DNA from 4 places in the Paenibacillus sp. CB74 genome. Region 1 is predicted to be linked to each of the others. Evidence: predicted binding sites of a transcription regulator. Region 1 holds the regulator's gene; each other region holds the start of a gene.
The links. The regulator Rex, encoded in region 1, represses fermentation and respiration genes when NADH is low (regulators of the CRP and FNR family bind a similar motif). The targets are predictions, from matches to a motif close to TTGTGAAATATTTCACAA.
Positions count from the first base shown of each region.

Region 2: a site for Rex is predicted at 1,345-1,362, ahead of adhE (bifunctional acetaldehyde-CoA/alcohol dehydrogenase). Genes of this name have one in related genera too.
Region 3: a site for Rex is predicted at 987-1,004, ahead of ACX9NY_RS26105 (formate/nitrite transporter family protein). Genes of this name have one in related genera too.
Region 4: a site for Rex is predicted at 965-982, ahead of pflB (formate C-acetyltransferase). Genes of this name have one in related genera too.

Region 1 is NZ_CM146009.1:1,040,954-1,043,165, forward strand. It holds gene dinG (ATP-dependent DNA helicase DinG) at 1-586, shown strand, start outside; gene ACX9NY_RS04835 (redox-sensing transcriptional repressor Rex) at 806-1,459, shown strand; gene ACX9NY_RS04840 (amidohydrolase) at 1,446-2,212, shown strand, end outside.
Region 2 is NZ_CM146009.1:808,919-811,130, reverse strand. It holds gene adhE (bifunctional acetaldehyde-CoA/alcohol dehydrogenase) at 1-1,264, opposite strand, end outside; gene ACX9NY_RS03700 (Crp/Fnr family transcriptional regulator) at 1,695-2,212, shown strand, end outside.
Region 3 is NZ_CM146009.1:5,919,175-5,921,386, reverse strand. It holds gene ACX9NY_RS26105 (formate/nitrite transporter family protein) at 28-879, opposite strand; gene ACX9NY_RS26100 (S-layer homology domain-containing protein) at 1,251-2,212, shown strand, end outside.
Region 4 is NZ_CM146009.1:812,017-814,228, reverse strand. It holds gene pflB (formate C-acetyltransferase) at 1-882, opposite strand, end outside; gene adhE (bifunctional acetaldehyde-CoA/alcohol dehydrogenase) at 1,750-2,212, opposite strand, start outside.

The DNA.
Region 1 (2,212 bases):
ATCACTCGCAGAGACCGCAATTGCCACGCGTGGACGCATGATGGTTCTGTTTACTTCATACAAGATGCTGCGACAGGTCTATGATCCGCTGAAGGAGGCACTGTCTGGTAACGACATCTCGTTGTTGGGTCAAGGTGTGGACAGTGGAAGCCGCTCCAAGTTGACTCGCAGGTTCCAGGATGCCAAAGCTACGGTACTCTTGGGCACAAGCAGCTTCTGGGAGGGTGTAGATATCCCGGGAGAAGCACTGACCTGTCTCGCTATTGTGCGTCTGCCTTTCCAGCCGCCGAATCATCCGTTGGTTGAAGCCAAGAGTGAATTGCTCCAGGAGCAAAAGAAAAATCCATTCATGAAACTGTCTGTGCCGCAAGCGGTCATTCGTTTCAAGCAAGGATTTGGCCGGTTGGTGCGAACAGCGAAGGACAGAGGTATTGTCATTGTTTATGATACACGTGTGATCGAAGCGTACTATGGCAAATTCTTTTTATATTCATTACCTGGTCCCAAAATGGAGCATATGCTCACGGAGCAGATGGTTCCCCGAATTACCGAGTGGTTAGAAAAACCTCTTAATGAACAAGAATAATGGTTAACTTTGTTCGTTATATCATTGCATGACACTATCGTTTGGCGTTAAACTTTATTAGATATTTCCGTATCCGATTAAAGCAGTTGCACGTAAGAACTTATAACCTAAATTACAAAGAGCATTCTGTATAAAATGTCACGTCTATCTTTGAGTTTATACAGAATGCTCATCTTTTCATCTATTATTTTATCGTGGCATTGGTAAGGGGGAGCAAGAATGAAATCGGATAAAATTTCGGAAGCGGTGGTACGACGTCTGCCTGTATACTTGCGCTATTTGAACGAGTTGCATCAGCGTGAGGTGGCTACTGTTTCTTCTCAAGAGCTTGGACAGAGGTTGGATCTGAATCCGGCCCAAATTCGAAAAGACCTGGCTTATTTCGGTGATTTTGGTCGAAAAGGGATCGGGTATGATGTATCCTATTTGATCGAGAAAATTCGTCACATTCTCAAAATTGATCAGCAAATTAATGTAGCTTTGGTAGGTGCTGGTAACCTGGGACAGGCCTTGTCCAACTACAACGCATATCTGAAAGACAACATGAAGATTGTTGCTGTATTCGATGCATATGGACCGAAGATTGGTAGTCAAATCAACAGTTTGACGGTAAAACCAATGAATGAATTAACGGAAGCGGTTAAGACAGATAACATCCGCATCGGAATTATTACAGTTCCGGATACGGAAGCTCAAAATGTAGCCGATCAACTTATTGAGTCGGGAATCGAAGCGATTCTTAATTTTGCACCAACCATTCTAAAAACACCGCCACATATCCGCATTCACCATGCTGACTTTACAACGGATCTGCTTAGTTTGGCCTATTACTTGGAGACTGGAAAGGACGACGAGGAAGATGACAACAAATAGATGGGTAATTCACAACGGCAAATTTGCCGTTAATGAAGGCACTACATGGAACGTGGTTCATGGATACATGGTTGTCGAGAATGACAAGATTGTGCATATTGGTGAGACATTGCCGGATGGAGACGAAAATTGTACCAAAGTGGATGGAAAAGGATTGTTCTTCCTGCCGGGTCTGATCAATACGCATGGTCATGCAGCGATGTCGTTGCTTAGAGGACACGGGGACGATCTTGCGTTACAAGTATGGTTGCAGGAAAAAATGTGGCCGATGGAAGCAAAAATGACTTCTCAAGACGTATATTGGGGAACTTCGCTATCCGTGCTTGAAATGTTGAAAGGCGGAACTACAGCTTTCCTGGACATGTATGATCACATGGATCAGGTTGCCAAAGTTGTGGAACAATCCGGCGTTAGAGCAGCACTTGCACGTGGTGTAATCGGGCTGTGCTCGGAAGAAGAGCAATTGCGGAAGCTGGAGGAGTCGGCAGCGTTTGCGCGTGAGTGGAATGGACAGGCAGATGGTCGCATCACAACCGTAATCTCGCCACACGCACCATATACATGCCCTCCTGACTACATAGAGAAGCTTGTACAGGTCGCAAATGATCTTAACCTTCCGCTGCATACACATATGTCGGAAACGCTTCGTGAAGTGGAGCAGAACGTTACAGACTATGGACTGCGTCCTGTGGCACATCTGGAGAAACTGGGCTTTTTCTCCCGTCCATCCCTGGTAGCACATGCGGTGCATCT
Region 2 (2,212 bases), 230 kb from region 1:
TATTCGTGTTGTAGATATCCCCGATGGCACCATGTGTAGATGGTGAATTCACAATGATCCGTCCAGTTTGCAGACGATCTGCGAATTTGCCAATCACTTCTTCATTCGTGGAGTGGATCACCGAGGAGTGCCCCATACCGCCAAAAGCAACCACTTCTGCTGCACGTTCAATTCCCTCTGCTGCCGTTTTAACTTTGTAACAAGCCAGTACCGGACTTAATTTCTCTGCCGACAATGGGAATTTGGTACCTACCCCTTCAATCTCGGCTACAAGAATTTTGGTGCCTGCAGGAACTTCAATACCGCACAACTTCGCAATGCTCACCGCAGATTGACCCACAATCACCGGATTCACTGCACATTTCTCGGCGTTAATTGCACCTGCTGTCAATTTTGCTGCTTCATCTTTGTTAACAAAGTAACAGCCATTCGCGATCATTTTTTTCTTCACTTGATCAAAGATCGGTTCTTCAATGATGACCGCTTGCTCGGAAGCACAGATCATACCGTTGTCGAAGGACTTGGACAGGATCAAATCCGTCACTGCCTGATTGATATCCGCGCTTTTCTCGATAAAGCAAGGAACGTTACCCGGTCCTACGCCCAGTGCGGGTTTACCACAGCTGTACGCTGCACGTACCATGCCGGATCCGCCTGTTGCCAGAATGAGAGCCACATCATTGTGATTCATCAGTTCGTTTGTACGATCCATGGAAGGATCATCAATCCATTGGATACAATCCGCTGGAGCACCATGCTTCACCGCTGCATCGCGCAGGATTTTGGCAGCTTCGCGGCTACAATTCTGTGCAGATGGGTGGAAACCGAAAATGATCGGGTTACGCGTCTTGATGGAGATCAGTGCTTTAAACATCGTCGTTGATGTTGGATTCGTGACGGGTGTAATCCCCATAATAATACCGACCGGCTCCGCGATCTTCTGGAAGCTCTCATACTCGTTATCTTCAATCACACCTACGGTTTTGTCATACTTGATGCTGTGGTAGACATATTCTGTTGCAAATATATTTTTGGTGATTTTATCCTCATATACTCCGCGGCCTGTTTCTTCTACGGCCATCTTGGCGAGCATCATGTGTTTATCCAGACCCGCAAGCGCCATCGCTTGCACAATCCGGTCAATCTGCATCTGATCCATCTTCATGAATGCGGCGTGTGCTTTATTCGCTTTGTCGATTAACGTTTGAATATACTGACCTGCTGTCGGTTCTTTTGCTGGGGCGACTTCGTTCTTTACAGCCATCTCCCTCATCCTCCTAAAGGTTCGTATTGGTTTGTCTCTCTTCTTTACATTCACATCGTAACATGACCATAAACTTAATTATGTGATTTTTTTCACAAAGTATAACAAATTTAATTTAAGTTTTGTAGTGTCCTTCATCCAACCATTTTCACTTCCTATTTAAAGTATAGGGCTGTAAAAATCATGCTCTCCAATAAAAGTGAATTTAATCACAATGTTTGAAATTTCGTCATTTTTGCCCCCTTTCCTTCCCCCTCAAACGGTAAGATTAGGTATATACTGAACTTAAAAATTGAACCACCGCAATTTGTACCGTCCTTCCTCCCGGCCGAGATGACCCTGATCAGGACGGCAACGGTTTGCGGCAAACCTCGGAGGCTACTGCAGACTACAGGAGTCCATCCGACGGACACAAAGGGGAGATAGACTTATGTTAGAACTAACAACTGTACTGGAAAAACGCGGCAATACGAACTGTTTCTCGGAAGCGAATTTCAACCATCTGCTGGTTACCATGAAAGATAGAACTTATCCGGAAGGTACACATCTGTACTGGGAAGGAGACGTCTCTGACAAACTTTATTATATGAAACGGGGCCGTGCCCAGATCACCAAATCCACGGATGAAGGCAAGGAACTAATCATGTACATGTATCAGTCCGGTGATATGATTGGTCAGGCTGATCCCTTCTTTGGCTCGAAACACACCTTCTCAGCGGAAGTACTGGAGGATAGTGAGATCGGTGTACTGGAGCATAAGGACCTGGAGATGCTAATCTGCCAGCATTGTGACTTCGCGATCGACTTTATGAAATGGATGGGCATCCACCACCGGTTGACACAGACGAAGTTCCGGGATCTCATGTTATATGGCAAACCAGGTGCGCTTTGCTCCACCCTCATTCGATTGTCGAATTCGTATGGTGAGCCTCATGGAGAGCATGTCAT
Region 3 (2,212 bases), 2.0 Mb from region 1:
CGGGTCGTGCATTGTAATGTTATTCCGCTACGCCTGCTTGCTCAACATCACTCTAGCCTCCGTCTCCACAGGTTCAATTGACGTCGCTACCTCTGGTTTCACTTTAGGCTCAGCTTGGCGCAGGTACACCACCCAATAGGCTGCAGCTACAAACAGAGCACCTCCAGTCAGATTCCCAAGCCATACCGGAATGAAATTCATTACATATTGGCCCCACGAATAATGCCCTTCAAAGATTGCCGCAGGGATAAGGAACATATTAGCCACAACGTGCTGGAATCCAATGGCCACAAACGCCATCGTTGGAAACCAAATGCCCAGTACCTTGCCACTCATCGTATCCGATGCATAAGATAGCCACACAGCCAACGCGACCAGCCAGTTACAGCCAATGCCGGAGATAAAAGCCTGCAGGAATCCGTCATGCAACTTGTGACCAGCCATATCCACCACTTTAGCCAGATATACACCCTCTCCAGTCAGACCAAGCACATGTCCAAACGCGTACGCGACAAACAAAGCTCCAACAAAGTTACCAATCGTCACTAATGTTAGATTTTTCAACATGCTACCTACGGATAACTTTCGAGCAATCGTCGCGAGCGGAACAGCCATCATGTTACCTGTCAGCAGCTCTCCACCACCTATGAGTACTAGCATCAATCCAACCGGGAACACCGCCGCACCGATCAGATTAACCAAGCTTCCCCACTCTGCCGGCGCAGATGCAATCACCCGAATATCCAGTAGAAAACCCAGCGCAATAAAAGCACCTGCCAGAAAACTAAGCACCAGTACAGAAGACACCGGATTTTGAGCCTTCTTCATGCCTGTTTGCGCCGTATATTGAGCAACCTCAAGAGGTGTTTTTGCTGCCATATCATTCATCCTCTCCTTCATTGTTCTTCGTGGAATAAAACACCTGAACTTCTTTGTTGATACGTTGAATGCCATATCTCAATTGTATATGGGTCTAGCACGAAACTTTGTGCAAATTATCACAATGTAATTTAAAAATATGCTTTAAAAGGCGTTGTTTCGTTTCAATGCGGTGGGTATAGAAACTTACATTTATATGAAGGAAATTGTTCAGAAATTGTTCAGAATCAATTTGTATAATAAACACACATATTTAATTAAATTTTTTGGGGAAGGGCTGGGGTCGGAATCAGTTCCATATTATACACATCATCAAATGATTTTCTGTAGATCATTTCATAGAAAATCAACTGATACTAGGAGGGTTAAACATGTTCAAACAATCTTTACGCTGGAGAACAGTTTTGATGTATGCTTTGATATTCACTCTGGTTCTCCCTAATGTCCTTCTTCCTCAAGCTCATGCCTCCACTAACGGAAATGTGAACATACTATCCGCGGTTAATAACAACGTTGATCGTAATCTGGGAAACGTCGTTTATGCTAACGGGAAATACACTGCAGTGGGTGAAAAGGGACGTATTGTTCAATCCATAGATGGATTAAATTGGGCTGTAGTGAATACAGGAGTTTCTAACGAAAAAACATCATGGAGAAGCATTGTGTATGCAAACAATGTATATGTTGCAGTAGGGGTGGAATCTACTCCTAATAAAGCAAGATTGATCGTTTCGTCTGATGGTGAGACTTGGATTGACAAATCATCGGGAATTAATGGTGACATTTTGCAAAAAGTCGTTTATATTAACGGCAATTTTTATGCTGTTGGTGGAAAATGGCATGCCAGCGACCGAGCGCAAGATGTCGGCATTATTTATTCATCTTCGGATGGAGCAACATGGACGTTATGGAGTACCATGCCAAAAATTTGGCCTTCAAACGGTACTTCTAGCTCAAACTTTTATTTAATGGATATGGCCTATATATCAGGGAAATTTGTTGTCGGTGGTAATGTATTTTCCGGTTATGCATATTCAAGTAACGGAAGTAGTTGGACGAATGGTTTTTTGAATGGTACTTCCTCGTTGGAACGATTCTCGATCTATAATGGAAAGCTATATCTTATTAAAAATTCAACGATTGGTTACTCCAGCACTGATGGAATATCGTTTGTAACTGATCCCTCTTATGACAATACAATGGGTACTGTCAAAGTCGGAGCAACACTTTATCGTTTCGGTCAGGCAGGTAAACTGGACTCATCCACGGATAACGGCGTAAATTGGACTTCGGAGCCCACAGTAACCAATATGATCATCCAATCTGCAGCTTC
Region 4 (2,212 bases), 230 kb from region 1:
AATGCCTTCTTGCAGATCACGTTCAATGTAGATATCCAGGAAAGAAGATACACGTCCCAGTGACATCGCAGCACCATTCTGTTCTTTGATGGCAGCGAGATAACCGAAGTACAACCATTGGAACGCTTCTTTTGCTGTAGTCGCTGGCAAGGAAATATCGAACCCGTGCATATCACCCAATTGTTTCAATTCTTGCAATGCACGAATCTGCTCAGACAATTCTTCCCGCAGTCGAATGACATCTTCATCGATAACATCAACTTCGAGTGCGTTCAATTCGCCTTTTTTGTTACGGATCAGGAAGTCTACCCCGTACAAAGCTACACGACGATAGTCACCGATGATCCGGCCACGGCCGTAAGCATCTGGCAGACCTGTAATAATCCCTGCTTTACGCGCTGCACGCATATCGGAAGTATAAGCATCGAATACACCCTGGTTATGTGTTTTGCGAATGTTTGTAAATATATCAATGACGCCTTGAGGCAATTCGAAGCCATATGCTTCACATGCATCAATCATCATCCGGATTCCGCCTGTTGGTTGAATGGAACGTCTGAATGGAGCATCGGTCTGAACGCCGACAATCTGTTCTTTGGATTGATCCAGATAACCTGGTTGGTGAGACACAATAGTCGCTGGTGTGTTCACATCAACATCAAGTACACCGCCGTTATCCCGTTCTTTTTTGGTCAGATCAGATACGATCTCCCACAATTCTTTGGTATTCTGGGTTGCACCTGCTAGGAATGCTTCATCACCGTAATACGGAGTCAAGTTGTGTGCCAGAAAATCATTCACATCTACGGATTTGGTCCATGTTCCTTTGGTAAAGTTTCTCCAGCCTGTTTGTTGTTTGACATCTTTTTCAATCACCGACATCTTAATCCCTCCACTAATTTGGATTTCTGGACACATAACATCTTGCTTCATTCGTAGCATTGTGTGCCCAGAGCCGCGATTAATGTGAATTGTTTCACATAAACCGGATCATGTTCTCTCTACTTGGGAACCGGAACCGCGGGATGAATGTTTTTCTTACATTTTCAGTATACGTCTTGAGGCTTTCATCATCTGTGATTTTTGTCACAAAGTCAGTGAACTAACTCACTCCACCTGCGCTGTGTCCTATTGAACCCTGTTGATTCACACTTAGCCACTGCGCGGGCAGAACAATCTTCCAATCGCTGCTCACTATTTAAATTTACTGAAAAAGCGAATGAACATTAGGTGCCGTACACTGGCCACTGCAAGTAGAGAACAACCTTCCGATCGCTGTTATCCCCGGATTTTTTGATCACTTTTTCAAAGGTGAAAATCCGTTGATAAAGGCGAACGCTCCGCTTCTTCAGGTTTTTTCTCTCCTCTCCGTTATCGTGTACATGTGTAGTTCAACTGATAAAACAACAAAGTTCAAAATTTATTTTAAAGACGCATTACGCTTTTTAGGTTTGTTCTGCCCCTCTGTTGTTGTGTAAAGGGAATAGTTCAAACGGCCACATCACGGATTCCGTGTAACCTCTATAAAACCCGTTTGCTCCTCTATGCTCGGAGCAAACCAAATCTTAAAATACTCCTGAAAAACAGATGCTTCGCTTTTCTGTTTTTCTGCCCATTCTGCTCTGTTCGTCATCGTGTTAGTGTCTCACTTGCTCACTTAACTTCGTGTAACCTCTATAAAGACGGCAATCGGGGCTCCCCTCTCGGGGAACCCTGATCTTCTTGCCGTAAGGCAGGCTTCGTTCTTTATTATTCAAACTTTCCGTAGAAAGCGTTGCGGTACACATCAGCCAGTTCAGTTACCAGCGGCAACTTCGGATTGGCGGTTGTGCATTGGTCTTCAAAGGCACGGTCTGCCAGATAATCTACATGTGCTTCGAAGTCTTTGGCATCAAATCCGATTTCTTGGAACGATTCTTCAATGCCCAATGTTTTGTTCAGTTTGCGAATGGCATTAATAAGACTGGTTACGCCTTCTTCTGTTGTACGTGCAGGCAATCCTAGAATCCGGGCAATTTCGGCATACCGCTCATCCGCTACAAAGTGCGAATATTTCGGGAACGAAGCAAATTTGGTCGGTTTTTTCGCGTTGTAACGAATAACGTGTGGCATCAGAATTGCATTGGTGCGTCCGTGTGCAGTGTGGTACTGACCGCCCCATTTGTGCGCCAAGCTGTGGTTAATGCCCAGGAATGCGTTGGCAAACGCCATA